DNA from 2 places in the Hylemonella sp. W303a genome. Region 1 is predicted to be linked to the other one. Evidence: riboswitches for the same ligand, from Rfam matches in the RefSeq annotation. Region 1 holds a riboswitch; the other holds the start of a gene.
What was found. Region 1 has a riboswitch for S-adenosylhomocysteine ahead of ahcY (adenosylhomocysteinase). Riboswitches for the same ligand answer to the same signal wherever they lie in the genome.
Positions count from the first base shown of each region.

Region 1 (7,167 bases):
CGGCGAGGGCTTGTCGCAGGCGTGAGGCAAAAGCTTGGGCTTCGCTGGTGTGTGGAGTAGTGACCATGCCGCGAAAGGTAGGAGCAAGGCCGCACAGAAAATGAATTTTTAATCACAAAAATTGTGAGAGTTGATCAATAATTCATGTCAAGCCAATTGAGGCGATTCTGAGGTGCTGTTCTGGAGGGAATATGGCGATGGGCGAACCATGTCAGAGTCTGGGAGCGCCAAGTGGGAGTCAGTGGCATGCGCAACTGTCTGCCATGAGGGAGTTGGAAGACCGGGAAGTACGGCGCCTACGCGAGACCCTGCCTGCGCGGTTGCCACGCTGGCACCCCCGTTTGCGGGTCCGGCAGGCCGTGGCCGGGGCGATCCGGGAGGCCGGTGATCGGCTGCTGGGCGATTTTTACGCCATGCTGCGCTGTCGAGTGGACCTGGATGGCCTGATGCCGCACCCAGCCCGCCGGCACCTGCATGGCTTGGTCTGGCGCTGGCTTGGGCGGGTGACGCGAGCGGAACAGCCTTGGTTTGATGCCCACTCGAGCGATCTTTTACGCCGCATCGGTGAACTTTGTGGGCGACACCGAGTCCCCTTGGACACGGTGTCCGTGGGCATTTCCCAGTTTGGTCATGGGCTCACGATGCAACTCGCCGACGCAACTTTGAAGCGCGCAGACATGCTGGCGGCCGGGCATTACATAGGCAGCCTGACCCAGCTTGCCCAGGAACGGCTCACAACGGCGGCTTTTCGGTGGAGCGAGGGCCGGCCGTTTCCTCGCAATGCTGGTTGATCCGACTGGCGTCGTTTCGTGTGCGCGTTACAATCCGCTTCGTTCGAGGAGCGTTGCAGCCCTTGTGCCTGTCCAGCAGGCCTAGCGGCGAGGCTCGAACCCCAGGGCGGCAGGCCCTGCCTTCCAACTGCGCTCACCCACCGGTCGTCGTGAGGTGAGGTCTTCCCCGCGCACGTCGACTCCGGTGGTGTTCAACCGCTACAGCTTTGGAGTTCACCATGAGTGCCGTCCTCAAACCTTCCCAAGACTACGTCGTCGCCGACATTTCCTTGGCCGATTTCGGCCGCAAGGAAATCAAGATCGCCGAGACCGAAATGCCCGCGCTGATGGCGATCCGCGAGGAGTACGCCAAGAGCCAACCGCTCAAGGGCGCGCGCATCACCGGCTCGCTGCACATGACCATCCAGACGGCCGTGCTGGTCGAAACGCTGCAAGCGCTCGGGGCCCAAGTGCGCTGGGCCTCGTGCAATATCTTCTCCACTCAGGATCACGCCGCCGCCGCGCTGGTGGCCACCGGAACGCCGGTGTTCGCTTACAAGGGCGAAACGCTGAAGGATTACTGGGACTACACCCACCGCATTTTCGACTTCGGTCCCAAGGGTGACGCCAACGAAGGCCCGAACATGATCCTGGACGACGGCGGCGACGCGACGCTGCTGATGCACCTGGGTCAAAAGGCCGAGAAAGATCCGTCCGTGATCGCCAACCCGGGCAGCGAAGAAGAGCGTGAGCTGTTCGCGGCCATCAAGGCCAAGCTGGCCCTGGACCCGACCTGGTACACCCGCAAGAGCGCCAAGATCATCGGCGTGACCGAGGAAACGACGACGGGCGTGCATCGCCTGAAGGAAATGTCGGCCAAGGGCACGCTGAAGTTCCGCGCCATCAACGTCAACGACAGCGTGACCAAGAGCAAGTTTGACAACCTCTATGGTTGCCGTGAATCGCTGGTGGACGGCATCAAGCGCGCGACCGACGTCATGATCGCCGGCAAGATCGCCGTCGTGGCCGGGTACGGCGACGTGGGCAAGGGCAGCGCCCAAGCCCTGCGCGCCCTGAGCGCCCAAGTGTGGGTCACCGAGATCGACCCTATCAACGCCTTGCAAGCGGCGATGGAAGGCTATCGCGTGGTGACCATGGACTGGGCGGCCGACAAGGCCGACATCTTCGTCACCACCACCGGCAACAAGGACGTGATCACGCACGACCACATGAAGGCGATGAAGCACAACGCCATCGTTTGCAACATCGGTCACTTCGACAACGAAATCCAGGTTGCCTCGCTTGAGCAATACCAGTGGGAAGAGATCAAGCCCCAGGTGGACCACGTGATCTTCCCGGACGGCAAGCGCATCATCCTGCTGGCCAAGGGGCGTCTGGTGAACCTGGGTTGCGCCACGGGCCACCCGAGCTACGTGATGAGCTCGTCCTTCGCGAATCAGACCATTGCCCAGATCGAGCTGTTCACGCACAGCGATTTCTACGAGAACGGCAAGGTCTATGTGCTGCCCAAGCACCTGGACGAGAAGGTTGCGCGCCTGCAGCTCAAGACGCTGAACGCTCAGCTGACCGAGCTGACGGACGAGCAGGCCGCCTACATTGGCGTGCCCAAGCAAGGCCCGTACAAGCCGGATACCTACCGCTATTGAACGGCGGTTATCGCGCCGGCGCGTTGCGTCGTTGCAGCCCGAAGAAAATCCTCGCGTACAGCCAGTGCGCTGCGGTGTTCTTTGGTGGCCTGCGCGCTGCATCGCATTCCGTTCGCCACGCCACCACATCACCCATGCGCGCTGATCAACTGCTGGTCGACCGCGGTCTGGCCGTGTCGCGCGCGCAGGCGCAGCGGCTGATCGCGGCAGGTGTCGAATGGCAGTCGTCGGTCGGCGAGTGGAAGCGCGTGGCCAAGAATGGCGACGAACTGCCCCTGTTGGCTGAGTTGCGCTTGCTCGATGACTCGGAGGCCCGCTACGTTTCTCGCGGAGGGCTCAAACTCGAGGGAGCGCTCCAGCGGGCAAGTCTCAAGGTCGCTGGCTGGGTTTGCCTTGACGTGGGTCAGTCCACCGGCGGCTTTACCGATTGCCTCTTGCAGGCTGGCGCGGTGCGGGTGGTGGGGTTGGATGTGGGGCAGGCGCAACTGCACCCGCGCTTGCGCGAGGACGCGCGGGTCGTCTGCATTGAAAGTTTGAATGCGCGCGACCCGGCCGCCGTGATGGCCGCGCTCGAGGACCTGGTGCCGGACGGCGGCTTTGATCTGCTCGTTGGCGACTTGTCTTTCATATCGCAGACCCTGGTGCTCCCGGCCCTCGTTCCTTGGCTCAAGAGCGGCGGGCATCTGCTGACGCTGGTCAAACCCCAGTTCGAGCTGCAACCGGGGCAGGTGGGCAAAGGCGGCGTGGTGCGAGACCCCAGCATGTACCCCTTGGTGGAGCAACGCCTGCGAGATGCCTGCAAGTCCCTGGAACTGCAGGTGCGTGACTGGTTCGACTCCCCCATCGCCGGGGGCGATGGCAACCGCGAATTTTTCATCCACGCGATCAAATCACCGTGAGGCTCGCATGAGCGAACAACAAGCACCGCAATCATTGCCCTTGAGCATTGAGTTCTTTCCGCCCAAGACCCCCGAGGGCGTCGTGAAACTGCGCGCCGTGCGTCAGCAACTCTATGCGCTGCAGCCCGAATTCTGTTCAGTCACTTATGGCGCAGGCGGGTCCACCCAGGAAGGCACATTCGCCGCCGTGAAAGAGATCCTGGCCGAGGGCCTGGACGCCGCGTCGCACATTTCCTGCATTGGTGCGACTCAATCGACCATGCGTGAGAACCTGACCACCTTGAAAGGCATGGGGGTCAAGCGCCTGGTCACGTTGCGTGGTGATTTGCCCAGCGGCTATGGCGCTGGGGGTGAGTTCCACTACGCCAGTGATTTGGTGGCGTTCATTCGTGCTGAGACGGGTGATTATTTCCATCTCGAAGTTGCGGCCTACCCGGAGGTGCATCCGCAGGCCCGGTCCCCCGAGGCCGACCTGCAAGCTTTCGCAGCCAAAGTGAAGGCTGGCGCGGATTCGGCCATCACCCAGTATTTCTACAACGCCGACGCCTATTTCCGTTTCGTCGAAGACGCCGACGCGCTGGGGGTGACCGTGCCCATCGTGCCGGGCATCATGCCCATCACCAGCTCCACCCAGCTCATGCGCTTCAGTGACGCCTGCGGCGCGGAGATCCCGCGGTGGGTGCGTTTGCGCTTGCAGGCTTATGGCGATGACACGGCCAGCATCAAGGCGTTTGGTCTGGATGTGGTGACGGCCTTGTGCGAACAGTTGCGCGCCGGTGGTGCGCCCGCCTTGCATTTCTACAGCATGAACCAGAGCGCGGCCACGTTGGAGATCAGCCAGCGGCTGGGTCTGATCTAAGCCTGCAGCGTGTCTGGCACCTGGCCGGCCGGCGGTGCATTGCCCCGGACTCGGGGGCAGTCTCAGTGCGTTGTGCTTTCCAGCGTGTAAGCCGCGTTGCGGTCCTGCCCTAGCAATTCGACGAGCTGTGGCAAGGTCGATTTCAAGGCGTCTTGCAGGGTGTGCGGCGGATTGACGATGAACATGCCACTGGCGGGCAAGCCGGTGGCGTCCTTGCCCGACTTCACCGTCAGCGTGGCATGCAGCCAGGGCCTACCGGCCTGGTTGGTCAGGGTCCGCAGGCGTCTCGGCAGTTCGTGGGCCTCCGGGCGTGGAATGATGGGATGCCAAATGGCGTAACAGCCCGTGGCGAAGCGCTTCAATCCCTCGGCGAGCAGGCTGGCAACGCGTGCGTAGTCGGTTTTGATCTCATAGCTCGGGTCGCACAGCAGAAGGGCACGGCGCGACGGCGGGGGCAGAAATTGGGTCACGCAACCGAATCCGTCTTCCCTCAGTACCGCGATCTGCCGCTCAGCCTCCAGTTGGGCGATGTTGGCTGCGAGTGCCTTGCTGTCGGTCGGATGCAGTTCGAAAAGCTTGAGACGGTCTTGCTGGCGCAGCAGGCGTTGCAGAACGAAGGGTGAGCCCGGGTAGACCTTGGGGGTGCTGGATTGGGAATAGGCCGCGCCCGGATTGAACTCGTTGACCAGCTCCACGTAATCTCGCACGATCTCGGGGAGTGTGTGAGCGTGCACTTCGATTAACTTTGCGATGCCGTCGGCTGCTTCGCCACTGGTTTGCGCGTAGTCGCCGTCCAGGCGGTACAGGCCAGCGCCAGCGTGGGTGTCGATGACGGTGAGTGCAGTGTCTTTTTGCGTCAAATAACGCGCGATCGCGATCAAGATGCTGTGCTTGAGGACGTCGGCATGGTTGCCGGCATGGAAGGCGTGTCGGTAGCTGAACATGGCCGCCCGATGTTAACTGCCCGGCGAGCCTGGAATTTGTATAATGGCAGGCTTCGCAGCGCTTTTGTGGTCCCGCGGCGAAGGCTGTCGATGCAGTACTTGCGCACTCCCCCGAGGGGTAATCTTGGCGCATCGACTCGGACATTACCACCTAAGAGGCTCCCTCAAGAGGAGCACCGACCGTGGAAAAGGGCCCGCCAAACCATCCTCCAAGAGAGAAAACTCATGACTACGTTCAGCGCCAAGCCCGCTGACGTGAAGCACGAGTGGTTTGTGATTGACGCCACCGATAAGGTGCTCGGACGTGTCGCCAGCGAAGTGGCACTCCGTCTGCGCGGCAAGCACAAGGCCATTTACACGCCTCACGTCGATACCGGTGATTTCATTGTTGTCATCAACGCTGCAAAGCTGAAGGTGACCGGCACGAAGTCGCTCGACAAGATCTATTACCGTCACTCGGGCTACCCGGGTGGCATCACCGCCACCAACTTCCGTGATTCGCAAGCCAAGCATCCCGGCCGCGCACTCGAGAAGGCTGTCAAGGGCATGCTGCCCAAGGGCCCGCTGGGCTACGCCATGATCAAGAAGCTCAAGGTCTATGGCGGCGCAGAGCATCCGCACAGCGCGCAGCAACCCAAGCCGCTGGCCATCTGAAGGAGTCCGAAATGATTGGTGAATGGAACAATGGCACGGGCCGTCGCAAGTCCAGCGTCGCGCGCGTGTTCCTGAAGAAGGGCTCCGGCAAGATCACGGTCAATGGCAAGGACATCGCCGAGTACTTCGGCCGTGAAACCTCCATCATGATCGCGAAGCAGCCTCTGGTGCTGACCAACCATGTCGAGACTTTCGACATCCAGGTCAATGTGCACGGCGGTGGCGAATCGGGCCAAGCTGGCGCGACGCGTCACGGCATCACCCGTGCGCTGATTGACTATGACGCGGCGCTCAAGCCCGCCTTGTCGCAAGCCGGTTTCGTGACGCGCGATGCGCGCGAAGTCGAGCGCAAGAAGGTCGGTCTGCACTCCGCGCGTCGTCGCAAGCAGTTCAGCAAGCGCTAATGCGAGTCGTGTCCTGCCTATGCCCCTATCCCTATGTGGCAGTGGCGTGGGTGGGAGCATGATGAGAGCAGTTGTCAGAGCTGTATGTCTATGGATGATCTCGTCTCCAAGGTGGATGTCGGGGTCGCTCATGCGTCTGTCATGAGCCTGACAATCTGTTGCAATCTAAAGGCCGCCTGGGCTTTAATCCGGCGGCCTTTTTCTTTGCGCGGCTGCTAGACTTTTCCCCCTATGCGAATGCGTCTGCTACTTCGGCGTCTGACGGTGAGCGCACCGCGCATGTCCGTGCGCAGCTCCTTGCCTTGGCCATTGCGTTGGGTCATTGCCGCCGTGACTTTTGGCTTTTGTGCTGCCATTGGCCTGTGGGCTTTCGAATTCGGTCGCGACATTGCGGGTATCGAAGGTGGCAGCGCGGGTTATGTGGAGAAACTGGAGCAGCAGCTTTCCGAGCTGCGCAGTCAGGCGCGCTCCATGAAGGACGAGCGTGACGAGGCGCTGGCCAAGGCGAACACAGCTTCCACCTTGATGGCTGCCGAGCAGGCTGCTCAGGAGCGTCTGACCGAACTCAACAGGCAACTGGAGGCAGATAATCAGCGCTTGCGCGATGATTTGGGCTTCTTCGAGCGTCTGATCCCAACGGAGGGTGGGTCTGAGGCCCTTGCGATCCGCGGACTGCAGGCTGTCGTTCAGCAAGACGGGCAGGGCCAGCAAGTCAAGTGGCAGGTTCTGGTGATTCAGCCTCAGAAGAACGCGCGTGAGTTCAGCGGACAGTTGGAAGTTCAGTTCATCGGCGTACAGTCGGGGCGGCCGTGGTCGGCCCCCTTGCCGCAAGGCGCGCAACCCATCCGTTTGCGTCAATATGCGCGCGCCGAGGGAACCTTCCAATTGCCTCCAGACACCGAGATCAGGAGCATCAGCGCCAAGGTCATGCAGGGCGACGCGGTGCGCGCGGAGCAGTCAGTCAAGTTGT
Region 1 covers NZ_JBKFDG010000001.1:77,452-84,618, forward strand. Annotated here, with positions in the region: gene ACLBKS_RS00360 (hypothetical protein) at 1-67, opposite strand, end outside; gene ACLBKS_RS00365 (hypothetical protein) at 264-791, shown strand; S-adenosyl-L-homocysteine riboswitch at 831-933, shown strand; gene ahcY (adenosylhomocysteinase) at 1,010-2,437, shown strand; gene ACLBKS_RS00375 (TlyA family RNA methyltransferase) at 2,572-3,336, shown strand; gene metF (methylenetetrahydrofolate reductase [NAD(P)H]) at 3,344-4,195, shown strand; gene ACLBKS_RS00385 (23S rRNA (adenine(2030)-N(6))-methyltransferase RlmJ) at 4,258-5,139, opposite strand; gene rplM (50S ribosomal protein L13) at 5,365-5,793, shown strand; gene rpsI (30S ribosomal protein S9) at 5,805-6,197, shown strand; gene ACLBKS_RS00400 (DUF6776 family protein) at 6,435-7,167, shown strand, end outside.

Region 2 (7,167 bases), on a different contig from region 1:
CGTGGCGAGGGCGGTCCCGCCGAGGCGCTGGCCCGCTTTGGCGACTTTCCGCGTGACCTCAAGGGCAACAACGAGCTGCTCTCGCTCACCCGGCCGGATGTGATCTCCGCCATTCACGAGAAATACCTTGCAGCGGGCGCCGATCTGATCGAAACCAACACGTTCGGCGCCACCCGCATTGCCCAGTCCGACTACGACATGGCAGGTTTGGCGCGCGAGATGAACCTGGCGTCGGCGCGCCTGGCCCGTGCCGCGTGTGACAAGTTCAGCACGCCCCAGCAGCCGCGTTATGTCGCGGGCGCCCTGGGCCCGACCCCGCGCACGGCCAGCATCAGCCCCGACGTGAACGACCCGGGTGCTCGCAATGTTGACTTCGAAGAGTTGCGTGCCTCGTACTTCGAGCAGACCGTCGCTCTGATCGAGGGCGGTTCGGATGTGCTGCTGGTCGAGACCATTTTTGACACGCTGAACGCCAAGGCCGCGCTGTTCGCCATCGACGAGGCCTTCGAAGCCACCGGGGAGTGCTTGCCCATCCTCATCAGCGGCACGGTGACCGATGCCTCAGGCCGCATCCTCAGCGGCCAGACCGTCACGGCCTTTTGGCACAGCGTGCGGCACGCCCGACCCCTGGCGATAGGACTGAATTGCGCGCTGGGCGCGACGCTGATGCGTCCCTACATCCAGGAATTGGCCAAGGCAGCGCCGGACACCTTCATCAGTTGCTACCCCAACGCCGGCCTGCCCAATCCCATGAGTGACACCGGTTTCGATGAGACACCCGATGTCACCAGCCGCTTGTTGCACGAGTTCGCGGCCGAGGGGCTGGTGAACATCGTCGGCGGCTGCTGCGGAACGACGCCCGAGCACATCGGCGCGATCCGACAGGCCATGGTGCCCATGGCGGCTCGCGCTCTGAACGCCTCCGGGCCGTTCTACCGAGAAGCTGCCTGACCCCACACCGTTTGGGGGTTTCGGCGCGACGGCACAATCGCGACTCCCATCAAGGGGAGTAGTCAAGCGACCGGTCCGGCGCAACGCTGGAACAGGTCGACGGGGTCCCGTCAGTACGCCGCTTCAACGCGGCCGGGATTTCGGCCCGGGCACCACGCCCGGGTCAGGCAAGACCTTGCGGGTGTTGTTCAACACTGCAACCGAGGTCTTACTCATGCAAAGCATTGCGCCACTCTGGCTGTGGATCGTTTTTGTCGCCTTCGTTTTGGCGGCCCTCTTCGTCGACTTCGTCGTTCTCAGAAAACAGGGGGCCCACGAGGTGGGCGTCAAGGAAGCCCTGAATTGGTCCTTGATCTGGATCGCCCTGAGCTTCATCTTCAACGGCTTGCTCTGGTGGGCGGTGTTCGACACCTCGGGTTCAAGCGCCCTGGCCCATGAGAAGTCGCTGGAGTTCCTAACGGGCTACCTCATCGAAAAGAGCCTGGCGGTCGACAACATTTTTGTCTTCCTGATGATCTTCACCTATTTCGCGGTGCCGCCCATGTACCAGAAGCGGGTGCTGATGATCGGCATCATTGGTGCCATCGTGCTGCGCACGGTGATGATCCTCGCGGGCAGTTGGTTGCTGGCGCAGTTCCACTGGATCTTGTATGTCTTTGGCGGCTTCCTGGTGCTGACCGGCATCAAGATGTGGTGGGCCGCAGGCAAGGAGGGCAGCCTGGACGACAACCCCGCGTTGCGCCTGCTGCGTCGCATCATGCCGGTGAGCCAGGGTTTTGATGGTGAGAAGTTTTGGACCATCGAGAACGGCAAGCGCATTGCCACGCCCCTGCTCATGGTGGTGGCCTTGGTCGGCCTGACCGACGTGATCTTCGCGGTGGATTCGATTCCCGCCATCTTCGCGATCACGCAGGACCCGTTCATCGTGCTCACCAGCAATGTGTTCGCCATCCTGGGCCTGCGTGCGATGTTCTTCCTGCTGCAGGCCGTGGCCAGCCGCTTCCATCTGCTGAACTATGGCCTGGCCGTGGTCTTGGTCTTCATCGGCACGAAGATGATGCTGATCGACATCTACAAGATCCCGGTCGCCGTTTCCCTGGCGGTGGTGGTGGGCATTCTGGCCGTGACCATGTTCTGGAGCGTGCGCACCTCGTCCAGCCGGTCGAGCGCCAAACAGGTAAGCTAAAGGGTTCGGAGCCCCACTCTCGGGGCTCCGCTTCCCGCCCATGCAGATCGAAACCCTGCGCCGGCGTCTGCGGGCGCTGGGTGCCAATCCCCGTCACGAATACCGCGTCCTGCGGCTTTGGTCTCAGGCCAAGCCGCAAGACGATGGCCCGCGGCCGATCGAGAACTTCCTGCCGGCATCACTGCGCGCCGCTTTGCCGGAAATCACACGCGATCTGGCCGCGCTGGCGACGCTGCACGCCGAACATCCCGGTGAGGACGGGTCGCGGCGCCAGGTCGTGGCGCTGGCCGATGGTCAGTTGGTGGAGAGCGTGCTCATGCCCACGGCGGACTCTCGACAGCGCACCCCCACGCTGTGCGTTTCCACCCAAGTGGGCTGTGCCGTGGGCTGCGTCTTTTGCATGACCGGTCGCACGGGCTTGATCCGTCAGCTCGGTAGCGCCGAGATCGTCGCCCAGGTGGCCCTGGCCCGCGCCCGTGCCACCGTGCGCCGCGTCGTCTTCATGGGCATGGGCGAACCGGCGCACAACCTGGACAACGTGCTCGAGGCCATCGATCTGCTGGGCACAGCGGGGGACATCGGGCACAAGAACCTGGTGTTCTCCACGGTGGGTGATCCGCGGGTGTTCGAGGCCTTGCAAAGCCGGTGCGCCGACCAGGTGCGCCCCGCCCTGGCCCTGTCACTTCACACCACGCGGGCCGACTTGCGCGCGCAGCTGCTGCCGCGTGCGCCGCGCCTCACGCCCGAGGAGCTGGTGGACGCGGGTGAGCGTTACGCGCGGCTCACCGACTACCCCATCCAGTACCAATGGACGCTGCTCGAAGGTATCAATGACGGCGACGAGGAAATCGAGGGGCTGGTGCGCCTGCTGCAGGGCAAGTACGCCATACTCAATCTCATTCCCTACAACGCGGTGGACGACCTGCCTTACCGGCGTCCCGCGCGGGAAGCCGCGGTGGCCATGGCGCGCCGACTGCACCAGCGCGGCATCCTGACCAAGCTGCGCCAGTCGGCCGGGCAGGACGTGGACGGTGGCTGTGGTCAATTGCGCGCGCGTGCCGTTCAAGCAGAGCCCCGCCCAACACGCCGCGTGATTCCGGTCGAGGCCGCCTGAACCCCTACAGAAAGTTCCCATGCAAGGTATTCGACGCAAGATCGTCTATGTCGGTCTCTACGAGGCCATCGCCATCGCTATATGCACCGTGGGTTTCGCCCTGGCCTCGGGCCAAGGTGTCGGGCGCGCCAGCGCGCTGTCCGTGGCCTGCTCGGTCACGGCGGTGCTCTGGAACCTTGTGTTCAACCATGCCTTTGAGCGTTGGGAGTCCCGCCAGTCGGTGCGCGGTCGGGGCCTTGCGCGGCGCGTGGTACATGCGCTCATGTTCGAGGGCGGCTTGGTGCTGATGCTGGTGCCCTTGATCGCCTGGTGGTTGGACGTCGGCCTGTGGCACGCCTTGGTGATGGATTTGGGGCTGGTGCTGTTCTTTCTGGGCTACACCTTCGCCTTCACCTGGGCCTTCGACAAAGTGTTCGGCCTGCCGGCCACTGCCGCCCCTTAAAATCGCGCATCCTCCAAGGAGCGTTGCAGCGCACGCCATGTGCGTCAGGCTTGGAGCCTACTTTCCGCAACGACGCTCACCTGACCCCGTCTTTTCGCAGGTGAGCCGTGTCTGAAGTCTCTCTTCCTCCTTTGAAGTTGTCCGGCCTGGAGCCCCTGGCCATCGGACCGGGCTCGCTCTTCGTCAACATTGGCGAGCGCACCAACGTCACGGGCTCCAAGGCCTTTGCCCGCATGATCCTGAACGGCCAGTTCGAGGAAGCCCTGGCTGTCGCGCGTCAGCAGGTCGAGAACGGCGCCCAGGTGATCGACGTCAACATGGACGAGGCCATGCTCGACAGCCAGGCCGCCATGGTGCGTTTCCTGAACCTGATCGCCAGCGAACCCGACATCGCTCGTGTTCCGGTGATGATCGACAGCTCCAAATGGAGCGTGATCGAGGCGGGCCTGCGCTGCATTCAGGGCAAGGGCATCGTCAACTCCATCTCCATGAAGGAGGGCGTGGACGAGTTCAAACGCCAGGCGCGGCTGATCAAGCGTTATGGCGCCGCCACGGTGGTCATGGCCTTCGACGAAAAGGGCCAGGCCGACACCTATGCGCGCAAGGTCGAGATCTGCGAGCGGGCCTACCGCATCCTGGTGGACGAGGTGGACTTTCCGGCCGAGGACATCATCTTCGATCCCAACATCTTCGCCATTGCCACCGGCATCGAGGAACACAACAACTACGCGGTCGACTTCATCGAGGCCACGCGCTGGATCAAGCACCACCTGCCTGGCGCGAAGGTCAGCGGCGGCGTCTCCAACGTGTCGTTCAGCTTCCGCGGCAACGAGCCGGTGCGCGAGGCCATTCACACGGTGTTCCTCTACCACGCCATCAAGGCCGGCATGGACATGGGCATCGTCAACGCCGGCATGGTGGGCGTGTATGACGATCTGGACCCGGTGCTGCGCGAGCGTGTCGAGGACGTGGTGCTCAACCGCCGAGAGGACGCCGGTGAGCGCCTGGTCGAGATCGCCGAGAGCGCCAAGGGCGCAGCCAAGGACGAAGGCAAGAAGAACGAATGGCGAGCCCTGCCCGTGGCCCAACGCCTGAGTCACGCCTTGGTGCATGGCATCACCGAGCACATCACCGAGGACACCGAGGAGGTCTACCGCGAGATTCTGGCCAAGGGCGGTCGGCCGCTGCACGTGATCGAAGGCCCGCTGATGGACGGCATGAACATCGTGGGCGACCTGTTCGGCGCGGGCAAGATGTTCCTGCCCCAAGTGGTCAAGAGCGCGCGGGTGATGAAGCAGGCCGTGGCCCACCTCGTGCCCTACATCGAGGAAGAAAAGCGCCAGCAGGAAGCCGCGGGCCAGGACGTGAGCGCGCGCGGCAAGATCGTCATCGCCACCGTCAAGGGCGACGTGCACGACATCGGCAAGAACATCGTCACCGTCGTGCTCCAGTGCAACAACTACGACGTGGTCAACATGGGCGTGATGGTGCCCGCCCATGAAATCCTGGCCAAGGCCAAGGCCGAGTCGGCCGACATCATTGGCCTGTCGGGCCTGATCACGCCCAGCTTGGAAGAAATGCAGTACGTCGCGGCCGAGATGCAGAAGGACGAGCACTTCCGCAGTCGCAAGACGCCCCTGCTGATCGGCGGCGCCACCACCAGCCGGGTGCACACCGCCGTCAAGATCGCGCCGCATTACGAAGGCCCCGTGGTGTACGTGCCCGACGCCTCGCGCAGCGTGAGCGTGGCTCAGGGGCTGCTGGGTGAGCAAGCCCAAAACTACATCGCCGAGGTGCAAGCCGACTATGAGCAGGTGCGGCGCTTGCACGCGGGCAAGAAGCAGACGCCGCTGTGGCCGCTGGAACAGGCCCGTGCCAACAAGACCCCCATCGCCTGGAGTGGCTACACGCCGGTGAAGCCCAAGTTCATCGGCCGCCGCGTCTTCAAGAACTTCGACCTGGCCGAGCTGGCCCGTTACATCGACTGGGGCCCCTTCTTCCAGACCTGGGACTTGGCCGGCGCCTATCCGGCCATCCTGGATGACGAGGTCGTGGGTGAACAAGCCCGCAAGGTCTACGCCGATGGGCAGGCCATGCTGCAGAAGATCATCACGGGCCACTGGCTGACGGCCAGCGCCGTGCTGGGCCTGTACCCCGCGCAGAGCATCAATGAAGACGACATCGCGCTCTACACCGACGAAAGCCGGACGCACGAGGCGCTGGTCTGGTACGGCCTGCGTCAGCAGACCGAGAAACAGGAAGTCGACGGGGTGATGCGTCCCAGCCGCGCCCTGGCCGACTTCGTCGCGCCGCGCGACAGCGGCGTGGCCGACTACGTGGGCCTGTTCGCCGTCACGGCGGGCCTGAACATCGAGAAGAAGGAACAGGCCTTTATGGCCGCCCACGACGACTACAGCGCCATCATGCTCAAGGCCCTGGCCGACCGACTGGCCGAGGCCTTCGCCGAATGCCTGCACCAGCGCGTGCGCACCGACCTCTGGGGCTATGCCGTGCAGGAAGCCTTGAGCAACGAGGACATGATCGCCGAGAAGTACCAGGGCATCCGCCCCGCGCCGGGTTACCCGGCCTGCCCGGACCACAGCGTCAAGCGAGAGATGTTCGAGCTGCTGCACTGCGAGGAGATCGGCATGGGCCTGACCGAGAGCCTGGCCATGACGCCCGCCGCCAGTGTGTCGGGCTTTTACCTCGCGCACCCCGAGGCCCAGTACTTCAACGTCGGACGCATCGGCGAGGACCAGTTGCAAGACCAGGCCCGGCGCCGCGGCCTGAGTGAGCAGACCTTGCAACGGCTGCTGGCTCCCAATCTCTAAGCTGCAGGCGTGTCCGCTTGCGCGGGCATGCAAGGTGGACGGATTCGAACTCGACCCCGAGCCTGAATGGCTGAGGTTGGCACGCCTTGTGCTGAATGGATCGCACCTTTCCTAGCACAGGCTTGTCTATACAGCAAGATGGTGCAGGTCCGCATGGAAACCGCCCCAGGCTGGGGCAACATACACCGGACCGGTGCTAAGTCTTGGCGCGAAAGCGTCTGGGGACGATGGGGTGAACGTTTCAGTACGCCCCATCTTGTATAGACAGGTTGGGTCGGCGTGACCTCTGGGCCGGGTTTCGTGCCGCGCGAGCGGTCCTTCATTTCTCAGGCAAAGGAAATTTGTATGCGCAAGTCCCTCGTGAAATCCGCAGCCCTCTGGGCCTCGGCCCTGCTGCTTGCCAGCGCCGCTCAAGCGCAGGACACCAAGATCGCCCTCGGCATGTCGGGCTGGACGGGTTTTGCCCCGCTGACCCTGGCCGACAAAGCCGGCATCTTCAAGAAGAACGGCCTGGACGTGGAAATCAAGATGATTCCGCAGAAGGACCGCCACCTGGCCCTGGCCGCCCAAGCCATCCAGTGCGCCGCCACGACGGTGGAGACCCACGTCGCCTGGAACACCAATGGCGTGCCCATCGTGCAGA
Region 2 covers NZ_JBKFDG010000004.1:333,041-340,207, forward strand. Annotated here, with positions in the region: gene ACLBKS_RS09975 (homocysteine S-methyltransferase family protein) at 1-951, shown strand, start outside; gene ACLBKS_RS09980 (TerC family protein) at 1,166-2,137, shown strand; gene ACLBKS_RS09985 (RNA methyltransferase) at 2,178-3,251, shown strand; gene ACLBKS_RS09990 (PACE efflux transporter) at 3,271-3,693, shown strand; S-adenosyl-L-homocysteine riboswitch at 3,703-3,778, shown strand; gene metH (methionine synthase) at 3,801-6,524, shown strand; gene ACLBKS_RS10000 (ABC transporter substrate-binding protein) at 6,870-7,167, shown strand, end outside.
Region 2: linked by a shared signal. The riboswitch ahead of metH (methionine synthase) and the one ahead of ahcY (adenosylhomocysteinase) in region 1 are both predicted to bind S-adenosylhomocysteine.